Regions from separate parts of the Staphylococcus casei genome, predicted to be linked through region 1. Evidence: riboswitches for the same ligand, from Rfam matches in the RefSeq annotation. Region 1 holds a riboswitch; the other holds the start of a gene.
The links. A riboswitch is a leader RNA that binds a small molecule or an ion and turns the genes downstream of it on or off. The one in region 1 is predicted to bind FMN.
Positions count from the first base shown of each region.

Region 2: linked by a shared signal. The riboswitch ahead of QMO72_RS07110 (ECF transporter S component) and the one ahead of ribD (bifunctional diaminohydroxyphosphoribosylaminopyrimidine deaminase/5-amino-6-(5-phosphoribosylamino)uracil reductase RibD) in region 1 are both predicted to bind FMN.

Region 1 covers NZ_CP125718.1:1,117,259-1,125,853, reverse strand. Annotated here, with positions in the region: gene QMO72_RS05440 (L-lactate dehydrogenase) at 1-411, opposite strand, end outside; gene QMO72_RS05435 (alpha/beta fold hydrolase) at 614-1,438, opposite strand; gene QMO72_RS05430 (proline dehydrogenase family protein) at 1,705-2,706, shown strand; gene ribH (6,7-dimethyl-8-ribityllumazine synthase) at 2,818-3,276, opposite strand; gene ribB (3,4-dihydroxy-2-butanone-4-phosphate synthase) at 3,289-4,470, opposite strand; gene ribE (riboflavin synthase) at 4,483-5,115, opposite strand; gene ribD (bifunctional diaminohydroxyphosphoribosylaminopyrimidine deaminase/5-amino-6-(5-phosphoribosylamino)uracil reductase RibD) at 5,122-6,165, opposite strand; FMN riboswitch at 6,328-6,461, opposite strand; gene QMO72_RS05405 (FAD/NAD(P)-binding protein) at 6,656-8,125, opposite strand; gene QMO72_RS05400 (osmoprotectant ABC transporter substrate-binding protein) at 8,306-8,595, shown strand, end outside.
Region 2 covers NZ_CP125718.1:1,449,296-1,457,890, forward strand. Annotated here, with positions in the region: gene QMO72_RS07085 (segregation and condensation protein A) at 1-458, shown strand, start outside; gene scpB (SMC-Scp complex subunit ScpB) at 442-990, shown strand; gene QMO72_RS07095 (pseudouridine synthase) at 983-1,720, shown strand; gene QMO72_RS07100 (response regulator) at 1,856-2,581, shown strand; gene QMO72_RS07105 (ATP-binding protein) at 2,565-4,331, shown strand; FMN riboswitch at 4,553-4,688, shown strand; gene QMO72_RS07110 (ECF transporter S component) at 4,754-5,299, shown strand; gene QMO72_RS07115 (ferredoxin) at 5,544-5,792, opposite strand; gene QMO72_RS07120 (helix-turn-helix domain-containing protein) at 5,902-6,867, shown strand; gene QMO72_RS07125 (RecQ family ATP-dependent DNA helicase) at 6,854-8,233, shown strand; gene QMO72_RS07130 (LysM peptidoglycan-binding domain-containing protein) at 8,382-8,595, shown strand, end outside.

The DNA of each region.
Region 1 (8,595 bases):
TGAAATTTTTTGTGTTACATATGTTAGTATATCCACTGGGTTTGTAGCAACTAAGAATATCCCATCAAATCCTGAATCCATAATTTCTGTAACAATAGATTTAAAGATTTTAGTATTTTTTTCTATAAGATCTAATCTTGTTTCCCCCGGCTTTTGTGCTGCTCCAGCAGTTATAACAACTAAATCAGCATCTGCACAGTCTTTATAATTTCCTGCTTTGATATTTACAGGTGAATCTCCATATGGTGCGCCATGATTTAAATCCATAACATCACCTTTAACCTTCTCCTCCACCAAGTCAATAATAACTAGTTCGTCAGCAACACCTTGTGCAACTAGAGCAAAAGCATAACTTGAACCAACTGCGCCATCACCAATTAAAACAACTTTATTACTTTTAACATTTTTCATATTTTGACTCTCCTCACATATTTTTCTACGAATCACTATTGTGATATATTTCACAATTAAAATATAACAAACTTTTCTAGTTAATGCAATGGTTATTGTGATTTATTTCACATTTTATTATGCAATACTTTACCTCATCTAATAAAAAGCACCAAACAATATCTACATCGTTTGGTGTCTGTATATTACATGAATCATTGACTTATGAGGGCTCATGCTCATCATGAATGATAAAGCCATTGTTACTAGCACTATTGTTTAAAAAGGCTAACATATATCTCATAACCTCGTCACGCTCAGGTTCATTGTGAATTTCATGATATAAACCTTCCCAAGCTTTAAAATATAATTCATTTGTAGTCACTTTATCTTTAATTAATTTCATTGTAGAAATGTCAGCCACTTTATCTTCTTGGCCATACATCAAAAGTAACGGCAATGGGTTAACGTCTTTTAAATGCATTACTGTTTCTTTCATTATCTCAGTGATTTGTTTATACCAATGGTATGTCACTTTTTGAAGCATTAATTGGTCATTAAGCGTCTCTTCTATCACTTCTTCATTACGAGTTAAATCTTCAACAGTTATACCTACCTTAAACCGCTTATCTTTAGCTAATTTTCCTACATTAGATATAATTTTATCTTTTCGAGATTTATTGCTTTTTTTAAATTCTAATAATGGAGAAACAAGTATAAGTCCTTCTATTGGTACTTCTACTTTTTCGAGAAGATTGAGGATAATCAAACCACCTAAACCAACACCCATCACATAGGTTGGAATCTTATATTCGTTTGCAATTTTAATCCATTCAAGAATATGCTCGTGATATATATCAAAATTATTTATTTGACCTTTATTTGAACGTGACGTTTGACCTTGTCCAGGCAAATCGCCCATGATCACATGATATCCATTACGGCGAAGCATCGTAATAACATATGCGTATCGTCCCGTATGTTCAAGCATGTTGTGCGCAATCACAACAACACCTTTTGCTTCATTTTCGGTTTCCCATTTCCACATTTATCCATACTTCCCCTTCTACATAAATTTCCTTACATTTATTGTATCAAAATATGCTATACTTTTTCCATTTTAAACATAGAATTTGTAGTGAAACACTTATTTTGTTAAACACTATAAATCAGAACTACGTTATATAGTAATACCATGAGTATATATTTCGATTTAAAGTGTAATATATTTTATTGCAAACGATTTCATTACTTTTAAATTCATGCTACACTGATATTGAAACATAAGCTATAAGCAGAATGGGAGGAATTAATATGCCAATTGTGAAAAACTTTTTTATAGGATTATCTAATAATTCATTACTAAACAATACCGCTAAGGAAATAGGACCTATGTTAGGTGCTAATAAGGTCGTTGCAGGAAATACGATCCCCGCCTTAGTGGACACAATTGAACGTTTAAACAACAAGGGAATTACAGTTACCGTGGATTGTCTTGGTGAATTTGTCGTAACTGAAGGAGAGGCGATACGAGCAAAAGATCAAATATTAGAAGTCATGTATGCTATCTATAACCATAACTTAGATGGACATATGTCTGTTAAACTGAGTCAGCTCGGTTCTGAATTTGATATCGATCTTGCTTATCGTAATTTACGTGAAATATTATTGAAAGCAAATGAATTCGATAATATGCATATTAATATTGATACCGAGAAATATAATAGTTTATTTGACATTACACAGGTATTAGATCGCTTAAAAGGCGAATTTAAAAATGTAGGTACCGTTATACAAGCTTATTTATATAAAGCAGATGCACTTGTAGACAAATACCCAGAGTTAAGATTACGCATGGTTAAAGGTGCTTATAAAGAAGCAGATACGATTGCATTTCAAACTAAAGAAGAAATAGACGAAAACTACATACGTCTAATTGAAAAAAGATTATTAAGTGCCAAAAATGTAACATCTATTGCTACGCATGATGACAGAGTCATCACGCATATCAAACAATTTATTAAAGATAATAAAATTGAACGAGACAGATATGAGTTCCAAATGTTGTATGGTTTCCGCTCTGATTTAGCAGAAACGATTGCAAAAGAAGGTAATAACTTCTGCATTTATGTACCTTATGGTGACGATTGGTTCAGTTATTTTATGAGAAGGTTAGCAGAAAGACCTCAGAATTTAAATCTTATGTTTAAAGAAGTTTTGAAACCCAAAGTACTCAAAAAAGCTGGTTTTGTCACTCTAGGTATTACAGCAATTGGTGCGACAATTGCATTAGTAAGTCGTTTATTTAAGAAGTAATCTTTAAAGTGCGCAAATGATACACAAAAAGACTTGGACAACCACAACGAAGCGTTTGTCCAAGTCTTTTAGTTAGCGAATAGAAATCATTTCAACCTACTGTTTAATGATTTAAATCTCTCTTAATAAGTTAGCCATTTCTATTGCACTTACTGCTGCTTCTGAGCCTTTATTTCCAGCTTTAGTACCCGCGCGTTCAACAGCTTGTTCAATACTTTCAGTAGTTAATATCCCAAATATTACTGGTGTGTCTGTAACATCGTTGGCTTTAGAGATACCTTTAGCCACTTCATTACATACATAATCATAATGAGATGTAGCACCTCTTATCACACAGCCTAATGTGATAACTGCATCATATTCATTTTTTTGAGCTAATTTTTTTGCTACTAAAGGAATTTCAAATGCACCAGGTACATATGCAACATCAATATTACCTTCAGGTACTTCGTGACGCACTAACGTATCCTTAGCTCCGTCTAATAAACGATTTGTAATAAAATCATTAAACCTACTTACTACAACTGCAACTTTTAAATCTGAACCTATTAATTTACCTTCAAAATTCATTCCAATGACCTCCTATATTAAATGACCCATTTTAACTTTTTTTGTATCCATATAATCTTGATTGTGTTTATTTGTTGGCACTACGAGTTCAATTCTTTTCGCAATATCTATGCCATATATTTCTAAGCTTTCAAATTTCTTAGGATTATTACTTAACAAATTCACTTTTTCAATACCGAAATATTTTAGAATTTGTGCAGCGTCTTTATAATCTCTTAAATCTTCTTCAAAGCCTAAGGCAATATTGGCTGTTACTGTATCATAACCTTGTTCAATAAGCTCATAAGCTTTTAATTTATTAATCAAGCCTATGCCACGACCTTCTTGTGGCAAGTATAAAATAACGCCACCATGTTCATTTATATATTTCATAGAGGCAGCTAATTGCTCACCACAATCACATCTTTGACTATGGAATATATCGCCAGTCAAACATGCTGAATGGATACGCACATTTGTCGTTTCTTTAATCTCACCGCTCACAATTGCAACAAGTTCTTCATCACTGTTTGCTGTTGTGAAGCCATACATATCAAATTCTCCATACTCTGTAGGCATTTTAACTTTAGCTTTTGCTTCTAAGTGTGATGAAGAAGCCTGTCTATATTTCACTAAATCTTCAATTGAAATCATCACAAGTTGATGTTCTTCTTTAAATCTTTCTAACTCTTCACCTTTAGCCATTGAGCCATCTTCGTTCATTATCTCACATATTAACGCTGCTGGTTTAGCCCCACTTAATGTTGCTAAATCAACTGAAGCCTCAGTATGTCCTCGTCTTGCTAAAACACCATTATTTTGTGCAATTAGAGGAAATAAATGGCCCGGCTTATTAAAATCATTAGATGTGGCGTGATCGTCTATTAACGCTCTCGCTGTCATCGTTCTTTCTACCGCGCTAATACCTGTCGTTGTATTAACATGATCCACACTGACTGTAAACTGTGTACCATATACATCAGAATTGTGATTTACCATTGGATTAAGATCTAATTTTTCAGCTATGCTATGACTTATAGGTGCACATATTAATCCTCTACCATAAGTAGCCATAAAATTAACTGTATTATCCTTCATCCATTCAGTCACAGCAACTAAGTCGCCTTCATTTTCTCTATTTTCATCATCTACAACGATGATACTATCGCCATTTTTAAGTGCTTTAAGTGCAGTATCTATACTGTCTAATTTCATATATTTGCCCTCCTAAAATCCAAACGCTTTAAGTTTATCTGAAGTTAATCCTGCACCATTATTACCGACTATTTTCTCTACATATTTAAACAACATATCCGTCTCAATATGCACAGGATCACCTATACGTTTTAGATTTAAAATAGTGGATCTTCGTGTTTCCGGAATGAGATGAATATCAAATTCAGTATCTTTCAATTGAAAAATCGTTAAACTTACACCATCAACTGTTATAGAACCCTGTTGGACCATTTGTTTAATTAAATTCGTAGATGGTTTAATAGTTACAATTTTAGAATTATTAGATGATTGTATGCGTGTCACTTTGGCAACTTCATCAACATGTCCTAAAACAAAATGGCCTCCAAACCGACCTTGTCCACTCATCGCTCTTTCTAAATTCACTTCTGCGGATTGTTTCAATTGATTGAGATATGTCTTATTTTCAGTTCCCTTAATCACTTGAACTGAAAACGAACGATTATCAAAATCAACAACCGTTAAACATGCACCGTTAACACTTATCGAGTCACCAATATGCATATCTGCTAATATCGTTTGGCAATCAATCGTTAAGTTAACCACAGATTGTTGTGTCGTCACTTTTTTTATAGTACCTATTTCTTCAACAATACCGGTAAACATGTGTCATCACTTCTTTCGCAACTCTAATTTGATATTTTGCTCAATCATTTGGGAATTTATAATTTCAAATTGAGGTGCTTCTGATAAATCAAAAACATTTTCAGTTTGAAAGAATTGATAATTTCCAGAACCACCTATAATTTTCGGGGCATAATATAAGACAAGTTCATTCGTAAAATCTGATTGTAGAAATTCAGAAGTTATAGTTGGCCCAGCTTCTACCAACAACCTTCCAATTCCTTTTTTATATAAATCTTTTAAAATTTCATTGATTGAACATGATTTTAGTGTAATCACTTTAACTTGTTCAATATGAGTTTTTAAAGTTTCATTTTCAGTATAAATCCATATTGGTTCATTAGGATTTTTAAACATATCTAATTCGAAGTTAATTTGGCCAGACTTTGATAAGACGATTCTTACAGGATTACTTCCTTCTTCAATACGTGTCGTATATTGAGGATTATCTGAATCAAGTGTTCCTCTCCCTGTTAACACTGCATCATGCGTATGCCGTAATTGAAATACATCTTGCTTTACAGCTTTATTAGTAATCCATTTACTTTGACCTTGATCAGTCGCTTGTTTGCCATCTAAACTACATGATACTTTTACAGTTACATTAGGAACCTCATTACACTTCGCTATAAAAAAGTCTTTATATAATGCTTCGGCTTCGCTATTTTGACGAAATTCAACTTCTATCCCAGCACGCTTCAATATTTCATCACCTTCTGAAGGCAATGTTGTATCTTTTACGGCATAGATTACTTTTTGAATACCGTGCTCAATAATTTTATTCACACAAGGTGGTGTCGAACCATAATGTGTACATGGTTCTAATGAAATGTAAATTGTGCCACCCTTTGCTTTATCTTGAGCCATGTCTAAAGCTTGTACCTCTGCATGTTTATCGCCTTTTTCCAAATGTGCACCCATACCAACGATACGCCCATTGTTAACTACTACAGAACCTACCGGAGGATTCACACCTGTTTGACCATCAACCATTTTAGCTAATTGAATAGCATAATTTAAATATTGACTCACTTTATCACCTCTAAATAATAAAAAAACACCTAAAATTTAAAAATTTCAGGTGTGGGATTTATCGATATAACAATGCCTATTTATAGCTAAATACACTTACACGAAATTACCAAAATAAGTGTACGCCAAATAAACACATAATAAGTGTTGTTTTGTTATACGTCATTCTTTCTCCCATCCAGACTTTACTGTCGGCTCTAGATTCACACTAGATCAGCCACATCTGTATTAACAGATGCAGGTCGCAGGCTTAATTTACTGCCGGTTGGGAATTTCACCCTGCCCCGAAAGAATATCTATGAAATTGTAATTGATAATTGAGTCAAGTAACCATTTAATAAGTTACCTAATTATAGTACTACATTTTTATGAAAATAACAATTCTTATTATCTAAGTCGGCTTTATTTTTTATTATAATTTTTAAAAATTCGAATTTATTATACACCGAAAATTTATACTGCTACTCAGCCATACAACGAATTAACCCATTTATTTCGGATTTAACAATTGATTAATGACAGTCACAGCTTGCTTAACTATCATCGTTACACCATTTCGTGATTGATTGATGCCATTAGTCAATTGACCTAAGGCATACATACGTTTTAGCGTTCCATACCTTGGACTTATAATTTGGTTTGTCTCAGGCACAATTTGAATACCACCAAGTGGGTGCGCTTGAACAACTTGTCTGTTTTCCATATTTATAACGAGTTGGTCATCATTATCAAGGTCAGAAAGTTGAGTTTTAGAACCTGTAGCGTTAATGACGATATCAAATTTTTCTACATCAGCCGCTCGATTACTATATTTAAAACAAAATTGCTTTTCGTCATGATATACATCTTCTAAGCCACTTTGTATTTCAATAATTCCGTTTTGCAAGTGATCTATGATTAACTTCGCTGTACGTGGAGGCATAGGATTAGAATTTTCTTTTAATATCGCTTGATAATCCTTCAAAAATCTCTTTTGATCTTCACGACTAAAACTATTCCATATCCAATTTAAATTTTCTTTCGCTAATTCTAACATACTTTGAAACTTACCCAATTCTTCTGGATGTTCTAAATCATAGGTCAAATCTTTTATAGGATCATTCACTTTGCGATGTATTAATGCCCTCATAGGAATGTCATAACGTTTACAGTCCTTCAGAAATAAATCTAAAGCAGCATCTAAAGGTACATTCCCAAAATTTTCACTTTTAAGTTCATTAAAATGTTCAGGCGTTAAATACTTAAATTCAACATTAGGCATTTCCCCCCTTACACTAGGTAAGTTACCTTTACGACTTGCCACTGTAATAGGTAATTGAGGATGGTGTGCTGTCACATAACGGATAACATCTAAGCTAGCTAAACCTGTTCCTATAATAGCAATACGGTCTGTATCTTCCACTTCATCTAAAGTATTATAAGTTGGATATGGTGTTGGTATATATCCTTGTGTCCCTTTGAGTTGATAAGGGTCATGATAGGATAATGTTCCGATAGTTACAAAGACGACGTCGTATAATTTACAATCAGCCATCTCTTTTGACGTACAAACATAATAATTAACATCTGTTTTTCCTATATCAGATTCAATAAATATTTCAGACACTTCTTTTTTGATTACATGAATATTATCGTAATTTTGATTATATTTCTCCACGTAATCCTTCATGTAGTGTCCAAAAATGAATCGCGGTAAATATTCGGGATTAGAAAACTTGAATTCCGACTGCTGCTCATACCATTCATAAAACTCGCGCTTATTATCTAAATTCAAAGACATCTGAGCTGCTGGCAAATTAATTAAGAGTTGATCACTGTCATTTTGAAACGGTACACCTTGCCCCATATTTTTAGGATTATCATATACATCTACTTGCATATTTGAAAATTCATCATATTTCACTAACTCTTTTAATAAACTAACACCTGCCGTGCCCATTCCAATAATCGCTATTCGCATTTTACACATCCTAACTAATGTTATTTTATATTTATTATAGCAATGTTTACTATCATATAACATTTTAATGAGTGGCATACATATGTAGCTACTTGCTGTTATAATATTTTGCTAAATATGGTAATCTTAAATTAATGTAATAAAATAATTATTTTTCAATTTAATTTAAGGGGACAAATAATGAGATTTCTAAAACGTATTTTATTTTCACTAATTATAAGCACGGTATTATTAGCGGGCTGCGATTTGCCAGGCCTAAGCGGAGGCCAGTCACAAAAATCAGTTAAAATATCTGCGTTAGCCACAAGCGAATCTCAAATTATGGCTTATATGTTAAAAGAACTCATTGAACATGACACCAAAGGAAAGATAACGGGTTCTATCATTAATAACCTGGGTTCTGCAACTATACAACACAACGCATTACTAAATGGTGATGCTGATGTCTCGAGCACACGTTATACTGGTAC
Region 2 (8,595 bases), 330 kb from region 1:
GGTTAATCGAATATCAAAACTACAAAGCATACACAGAAATATTGAATGACAAAAAATCCGAACGTGCTAACTATTATTCGAAGCACCCCACGGATTTAACACATTTAGAATCTAATGAAACTTGGAATCCCGACAATACAATTGATTTAACTGAATTAATCATCGCATATCAAAAAGTGAAAAACCGCATTGACTTTAATACCCCCAAGACTGTGGACATACGTAAAGAAACCTTTACAATACAACAAGCAACCTCACAAGTTAATGACCGTTTACAACAACAGGATTCGTTCAATTTTTTTAGTTTGTTCAATTTTACTGAACCTATAGAAATGGTGGTTACGCATTTCTTAGCAATTTTAGAAATGTCTAAATCAGGAGTTGTTAATATTGAACAACTGAAAAGTTTTGACGATATCAATATTTTAAGAGGAGTAAACTATGGCATTGAACTATAACGGTATACTAGAAGCATTACTCTATACAGCCGGTGATGAAGGCTTAGAAGAAAAACAATTACTTGAAATACTAGAAATAGATCAACCTGCGTTGTCACAAATTGTTGCTGAATATGAAGCAGATGGGTTAGTGATTCAACACTTTGGTCAAACTTATGTGTTAACAACTAAGAAAGAGGCTTCGGGCTATATAGAACGTTTAATTGAACAAAAGTCAAAAATGAAATTATCACAAGCAGCAATGGAATCTTTGTCCATTATTGCATATAACCAACCATTATCGAGAAGTGATATAGAAATGATTAGAGGTATAAATTCTGATGGTGCTGTTAAAACATTAATCGCGAGAGGATTAATCGAAGCGAGAGATGAAACCGATTCAAGAAGCCAGCAACTTTATACTACTGAATTATTTCTAAATGTATTCGGTATTGAACATTTAGATGATTTGCCAACTACTGATGAGGAAGATGAAGAAATAGAAGCATTTTTCAGTAATTTAGTGAATCAAAAAGGAGAAAATAATGAATAAAGATTTAGAGAGATTACAAAAACGAATTGCCAATAGTGGTTATACTTCACGTCGTAAAGCTGAAACCTTAATTTCAGAAGGTAAGGTGAAAGTAAATGGATCTGTAGTTACAGAATTAGGTACAAAAGTAAAACCCTCAGATAATATTGATGTTGAAGGCATAAGATTAGAGCAAGAAGATAAGATATATATCTTGTTCTACAAACCCTCCCAAGTTATTACTAGCGTATCAGACGATAAAGGTAGAAAAGTAGTCACTGATTACTTCAAACAAATTAAAACAAGAATTTATCCAGTCGGACGTTTAGACTATGATACATCTGGTTTACTTTTACTAACAAATGATGGTGAATTCACAAACCTTATGACACACCCGCGTTATAAAATCAAGAAAAAATATATTGTTAAACTCAAAGGCTATTTGATGCGTGAGGAAGTCAAAGCATTAGAACATGGTATCGATTTAGAAGATGGTAAAACACAACCAGCATTAGTTAAAGTAAAAAATCAAGATAAAGATAGAAATACTACACTTGTAGAAATTACTATTACAGAAGGCCGTAATCGCCAAGTGCGTCGTATGTTTGAACATTTTGGCCATGAAGTAACTAAATTACAACGCATCGAATTTGGGCCATTAGATTTAAAAGGACTTAATGCGGGTGAAGGAAGAGTTTTAACACCTCATGAAGTAAAAGTGATACGTCAATTAGCTGAACACGGTAAATAATTGTGAAGATTTTCTAACAAATCCTATAGAATGAGAAAAAATTCACAAACTTTTCGTGTATAATCACTTTTCTTGTTTAACATATGCTATAATGTGATTGAATTTGAAAGTTAGCAGTGTGGGAGGTACATATGTATGTCAAATGAAATATTAATCGTAGACGATGAAGATAGAATTAGAAGGTTGCTCAAATTATATCTTGAAAGAGAATCTTTTGAAATACACGAAGCGAGAGACGGTAAAGAAGCCTATAAAATGGCGATGGAACATGATTATTCATGTATATTACTAGATCTCATGCTTCCTGAAATGGATGGTATCGTAGTCGCATCTCGTTTAAGAGAGCATAAAGAAACGCCAATAATCATGCTGACTGCTAAAGGTGAAGAAACTAACCGTGTAGAAGGATTTGAATCTGGCGCTGATGATTATATCGTGAAACCTTTTTCTCCTCGCGAGGTCGTATTACGTGTTAAAGCACTCTTGCGACGTACACAAGTTGCTCATACAGAACAGAGTGAACCACATACACGTGATTTAATAGAATTTGATCACCTTGTTATTGATAACGATGCACATAGGGTATTAGCAGATGGAAACCAAGTCAATTTGACACCAAAAGAATATGAACTTTTAATTTTTCTAGCCAAAACACCAAATAAAGTGTTTGATCGTGAACAACTATTAAAGGAAGTCTGGCATTATGAATTCTATGGGGACTTGCGTACTGTAGATACTCATGTTAAACGTTTAAGAGAGAAGCTTAATCGTGTGTCTGAAGAAGCGGCTTATATGATTCAAACCGTATGGGGCGTCGGTTACAAATTTGAGGTAAAATCTAACGATGAACCGACTCAATAATGTAGTTATAAAACTGTGGTTAACTATTATTTTTATAGTAACGACAGTTTTAATTTTACTTAGCGCAACGCTAGTTACGTTTATACAGTCTTATTTTACGCAAGAAACCGAAGATTCTTTACTCAAAGATGCTAAACGAATTAGCCAATTAGTTGCAACATCAGATAACAAGGCCACAGCAGTTGAACATAGTCGGAAACTTATCGAAGGACCAGTCGGGTTGATTATTATGAATGACAAACATATGCCCAACAATAATCAAGATGTGACTAAGAGAAAAATGTTCAAAGAAATCAAATCGAACAAGGATTACAATCGCGTATTTGATGAAGGTAAGCAAATTCCAGAACATGTCCCAGTTAGTGTCAATGGGCAGCAACGTACTTATGTGCTTATTGGTTATCCTTCAAAAAATTTAAATGCAGATAATGAGAAAGGCAACAACTATAGTGGAGTGTTTATATATCAAGATTTAAAAACGCTCGAAGATACAAACAATCTCATTACAATTATTATTTTAGTCATTGCAATTATATCGTTAGCAATAACAACTGTATTTGCCTTTTTCTTATCTTCTAGGATTACTAAACCTTTACGTAATTTAAGAACACAAGCATTGAAAGTTTCAAAAGGCGATTATTCACAAATCGTTCCAGTAAATTCTCGGGATGAAATCGGTGAATTATCTCGCGCTTTTAATACGATGAGTTCAGAAATACAACAACATATGGATGCACTATCTTCTTCCAAAAATATTCGAGATAGTTTGATTAATTCAATGGTTGAAGGGGTATTAGGCTTTAATGATAAAAAAGAGGTTATCCTTTCTAATGACATGGCTCAAAATATTATCCAAATCCTTGATGATTATTCTTTAGATAAATTAGATAGACAAAAAGAGTTAACGTTTAAAGATCAAAAAACACAATTTGAAGAATATGAAATAAATACACGTTACTTTGTAATCATAACGAGTTACATTGAACAAATTCAACCTGATGGTACCAGTGGTATTGTTGCAGTGATACGTGATATGACAAATGAACATAACATGGATCAGATGAAAAAAGATTTCATTGCGAATGTGTCACATGAACTTCGCACGCCTATTGCTTTGTTACAAGGATACACAGAATCAATTGTAGATGGCATTGTAACAGAACCTGATGAAATACATGAATCATTGTCTATCGTCTTAGATGAAACGAAACGGCTTAATAGATTGGTAAATGAATTGCTCAATGTTGCACGTATGGATGCTGAGGGCCTAACGGTCGATAAAAAAGTACAACCTATTGATACATTATTAAATAAAATGCAACTCAAATATCAAAAACTAGCCTCAGATTTGGAATTAAGTATTGATTTGAATCCAAATACAGATGGTGAACTTTGGTTTTATGATTCGGATAGAATAGAGCAAGTGTTAACTAATTTAATTGATAACGCTACAAGGTATACAGACCCTGGAGATTCAATTACTATTAGTTGTAGTGAAACGGACACCGAAAACATCTTATACATCACTGATACTGGTAGCGGCATTGCCCCCGAACATTTACAACAAGTGTTTGATCGCTTTTATAAAGTAGATGCTTCGCGTAAAAGAGGTAAACAAGGAACTGGGTTAGGTTTATTCATTTGTCGCATGATTATAGATGGTCATGATGGCAGCATTGATGTTAAAAGCGAACTTAGCAAGGGCACTCAATTTGCTATTAAATTACCTAAAGTCAATACAGATAAATAGCAGTTCATAAACTAAACAGCGCTAAAGGTATAGCTAAACGCACGCATACCTTTAGCGCTGTTTTTATGGTAATACATAATGGACACCATGCTTTAAATCGTTAGCGCTTAGTTGAATGTCATATGTCTCTATTGTTTTCTATGTTGGGTTATATATATTTAGAGCAATTCTATTGTTTTTACCTGAGTATTAAGCTATGATATATTTATAAAATTTATAATATTCATCTTCGGGGTAGGGTGTAATTCCCAACCGGCAGTAATGAAAGCCTGCGACCCACTCATGTTTCATAAAGTGAGTGGCTGATCTAGTGAGAATCTAGAGCCGACAGTATAGTCTGGATGGGAGAAGATGGAGGGTTGTTTGTTATGCAATTAAATCCTCCTATTCTGTGTAAGATGAATGGAAGGAGATAATTGAATATGCAACAACAAACCAAACGACTTATTACAATAAGCATGTTGAGTGCCGTAGCTTTTATATTGATGTTTATAAAATTCCCAATACCTTTTTTACCACCTTATTTAACATTAGATTTTAGTGATGTGCCAGCATTATTGGCTACATTTACTTTAGGGCCGGTAGCAGGTATGATAGTGGAATTTATTAAAAACTTATTAAACTTTTTATTTAACGTAGGTGACCCAGTAGGTCCAATAGCCAACTTCTTAGCTGCAACCAGCTTCTTAATTACTGCTTATTTCGTAACTAAACAAAAACATAATTTAAAATCTTTAATAACAGGTTTAACTGTGGCTACGTTAGTAATGACTATTGTATTAAGCATTTTAAACTATTTTGTATTATTACCGTTATATGGCATGATAATGAATTTATCCCATGTCGTTGAAAATATTAAAATAGTAATTGTTTCTGGTGTAATACCATTTAATATCATTAAAGGCGCTATTATTTCGCTCATATTCATTATATTATTTAGACGATTAAAAAATGTATTACCAAAATAAATCAGCATACATCAGCGCTATCAATAACAAAAATATAAGCAGCGTTTTAACACAAATGTTAAAGCGCTGCTTATATTTATTTGTATATAAAAATTAGCATGCCCAATGGAATTTGAACACACTAACTCATATCGTTGCTTTATATCAAATTTAAACTTTATGCTACCATAGAGATTGTTTAAAGGTCTGTTAGGTATCCTGTAAAATTTCGATAAAATATACGAGAACAATAACTTAAAGTTTATTATTCAAATTTTAGTGCGTCTCCATCGAATGATTCTTCTTCAATCTTAATTGAATCAGTTGGACAACCTTCTAATGCATCTTCCATATCTTCGTATAATTCTTCAGGTACTTCTGCCGTACCTTTATTGTCGTCTAATATTACGTATGCAATACCTTCGTCATCATAGTCATATATATCAGGGGCAGCGGCACCACAAGCACCACATGCAATGCATGTATCCATATCGACAATTGTATATTTAGCCAATTTCTTCGCCTCCTTTGACAAAAATGCTACAATAATAACACAATTATCATTGTAATCACTGTTTTTAGTTTTTTCAAATGTTTCCGTTTAATAGAATGAGGGATGATACATGTATAATATAATTCAATTTACACAAACTCACGCACATAGTTATAAAACAGAAAAAAGTATATTTAATATTATCATAGGAAAAAAATCACATCAAACCTTTTTTGATGCGTGTAGCCAACAATTACTATCATTATATCACAGCATGCCTAACTTAAAATATCCGTCATTCGAGCGATATTTTACTCAACTTAGTGCAGAAAGTAATCTAAGTGCTAGTATTACAACACATCCTCGACACACCTATGATAGTTTGATGAATACGTTTAAAGCATTACAACTTTTAATACAAACTGTATCCAATACTACACATAACATATATCAATTTGTACCTATTACCCAACATAGTACTGTACACCAGAAAGTTAAAAATGTATATAAAGAGATAATTAATAATAACTTACATGAGGATTTTATTAAAGAGCTTCATGCATTATTTCAGTCAATTGTTACTACTAATGGTACAACCTATTTACATTATTATTTACAAGGTTATGAAGAAAGCATGTATACCAGACAGCAAGTCAGTTTAATCGAAGACATTTCACAAGAGCGCTTATTTGAACTTGAAATGATCGATTTGGTTACATTATTATTTAATATTGAAAATAAAGAAAAGTATCCAATTTTACATAAACTTATCGTTTTACCAACCATATTAAATAAAACCGAACAAACGTATAAAGGATTACAACAAGGGTTAGATTTTGAACAACTTGCTGCGCAACAACAAGTAAAAATAAATACAATTGAAGATCATATATTAGAATTATTTATCAAAGGCTATATTACGAATTATACAGATTATCTTGAAACGACAAGCTATCTAGAGTTTTTGAAATACTATGAGACACACCGTACTCAAAGATTACGCGAATATAAAGCGCTGTTTCCAAATCTTAGCTATTTTAAGATTAAATTAGTGATTGTTGGCATAGAAAGGGGAGAATTAAATGTTACAACATGAGCTGAAAAAATGGTTTGGGTTTGAATCGTTTAAACCTGGCCAACAAGAAATTATAGAAAGTGTAATTGATCATAAAGATACGCTCGGTATTTTACCTACAGGGAGCGGTAAAAGTCTTTGTTATCAATTACCTACATATATAAAACAACAACCCACACTCATTATTTCTCCACTCATATCTCTTATGGATGACCAAGTGATGCAACTTAAGTTACATGGAGAACATAAAGTCAGTTGTATCCACTCCGGGATGGATGAAGATGAAAGAAGGTTAAATATCAACGCTTTATCTAACAGTCGCTTTATCTATTTAAGTCCGGAATTTATTTTACAGCCACAAAATTTCAAACTTATTCAAACTTTGAATATTGGGATGATTGTCTTAGATGAAGCGCACTGTTTATCAGAATGGGGATATGATTTTAGACCCCATTACGCACTTATTGGCAAAATTATCAATCAATTTCCTAAAGCGACAGTGCTCGCTTTAACTGCTACAGCACCACCACATTTAACATTTGATTTAAATCAAATGCTTAATAAAACATTCCACGTTATTAAAACGAGTATGAATAGAGATAACATTTCGTTAACGCATAAGAATTTTCCTGATGATGAGGGAAAATTAAAGTGGTTGTTACCCACATTAGAAACCACAGGACCTACAATTATTTATGTATCATCTAAAAAGACATGTCTAAACCTAGCAAAGGAAATTTATAATTATGGTTTTTTAACTGGAATTTATCATGGTGATTTATCTTATCAAGAGCGACACACGGTGCAACATCAATTTATTAATAACGAAATTCCCATTATAGTTGCTACAAGTGCCTTTGGTATGGGTATTAATAAAAAAGATATCCGAACAATTATTCACTATCATTTATCCACAAGTCCCTCTAATTATATGCAAGAAATTGGTAGGGCTGGAAGAGATGGTACGCATAGCCAAGCAATTAGTCTGTTTCAGCCAGATGACAGTTTTTTACTTGAAACTTTATTATTTACGGATATGATTTCTTCTGAAGATATCAATGCTTTTGAAATAGGTACTTTTTTACCTCCAGATAAGCAAGATATTCTAGAAATATTAAATAGCTACTATTCTTTTTCTCAGCTAAGAACGATTTTTGAAGCGACATATCAACGCAAGCGTAAAGGGTATATAAGAATGTTAGGTTATAAAAATTTAGATCAATGTAGAAGGTCATATATGATGGAGTTTTTTGGTGAGTCTATTGAAGAGAAGCCGAGTCAATGCTGCGATAATGATTCTGAATTACATTCAATTCATCATTTAAACCGTAAAAAAGTAAAAAGAAAAATAAATTATACTGAAAAGTTACAAAATTTGTTTGAATAATCGACTATTGCTTTACTTCACTTTTTCAAACAAGCTATAATACGAACTATAGGCTTATTTGAAAGTAAATATATTAAATAAATATATACATATTTACTACCTTTTAGGGTAAAACAGTATATACTTAAAATAAAAACAAGGAAGGATGATGAATTTGTCTAACAACAATTTTAAAGATGATTTTGAGAAAAATCGTCAATCCATTGATCCAAAAGAACACCCAGACAATAACAACGATTCCGTTAACAACTCAGTTGACAATGTAAAAGAGGAAGTGTCTGATAAATCAGACGAACAATTTCCTCCTAGAAATGCACAGCGTAGACAACGCAGACGTGATACTGCAACGCATCAAAATGCAC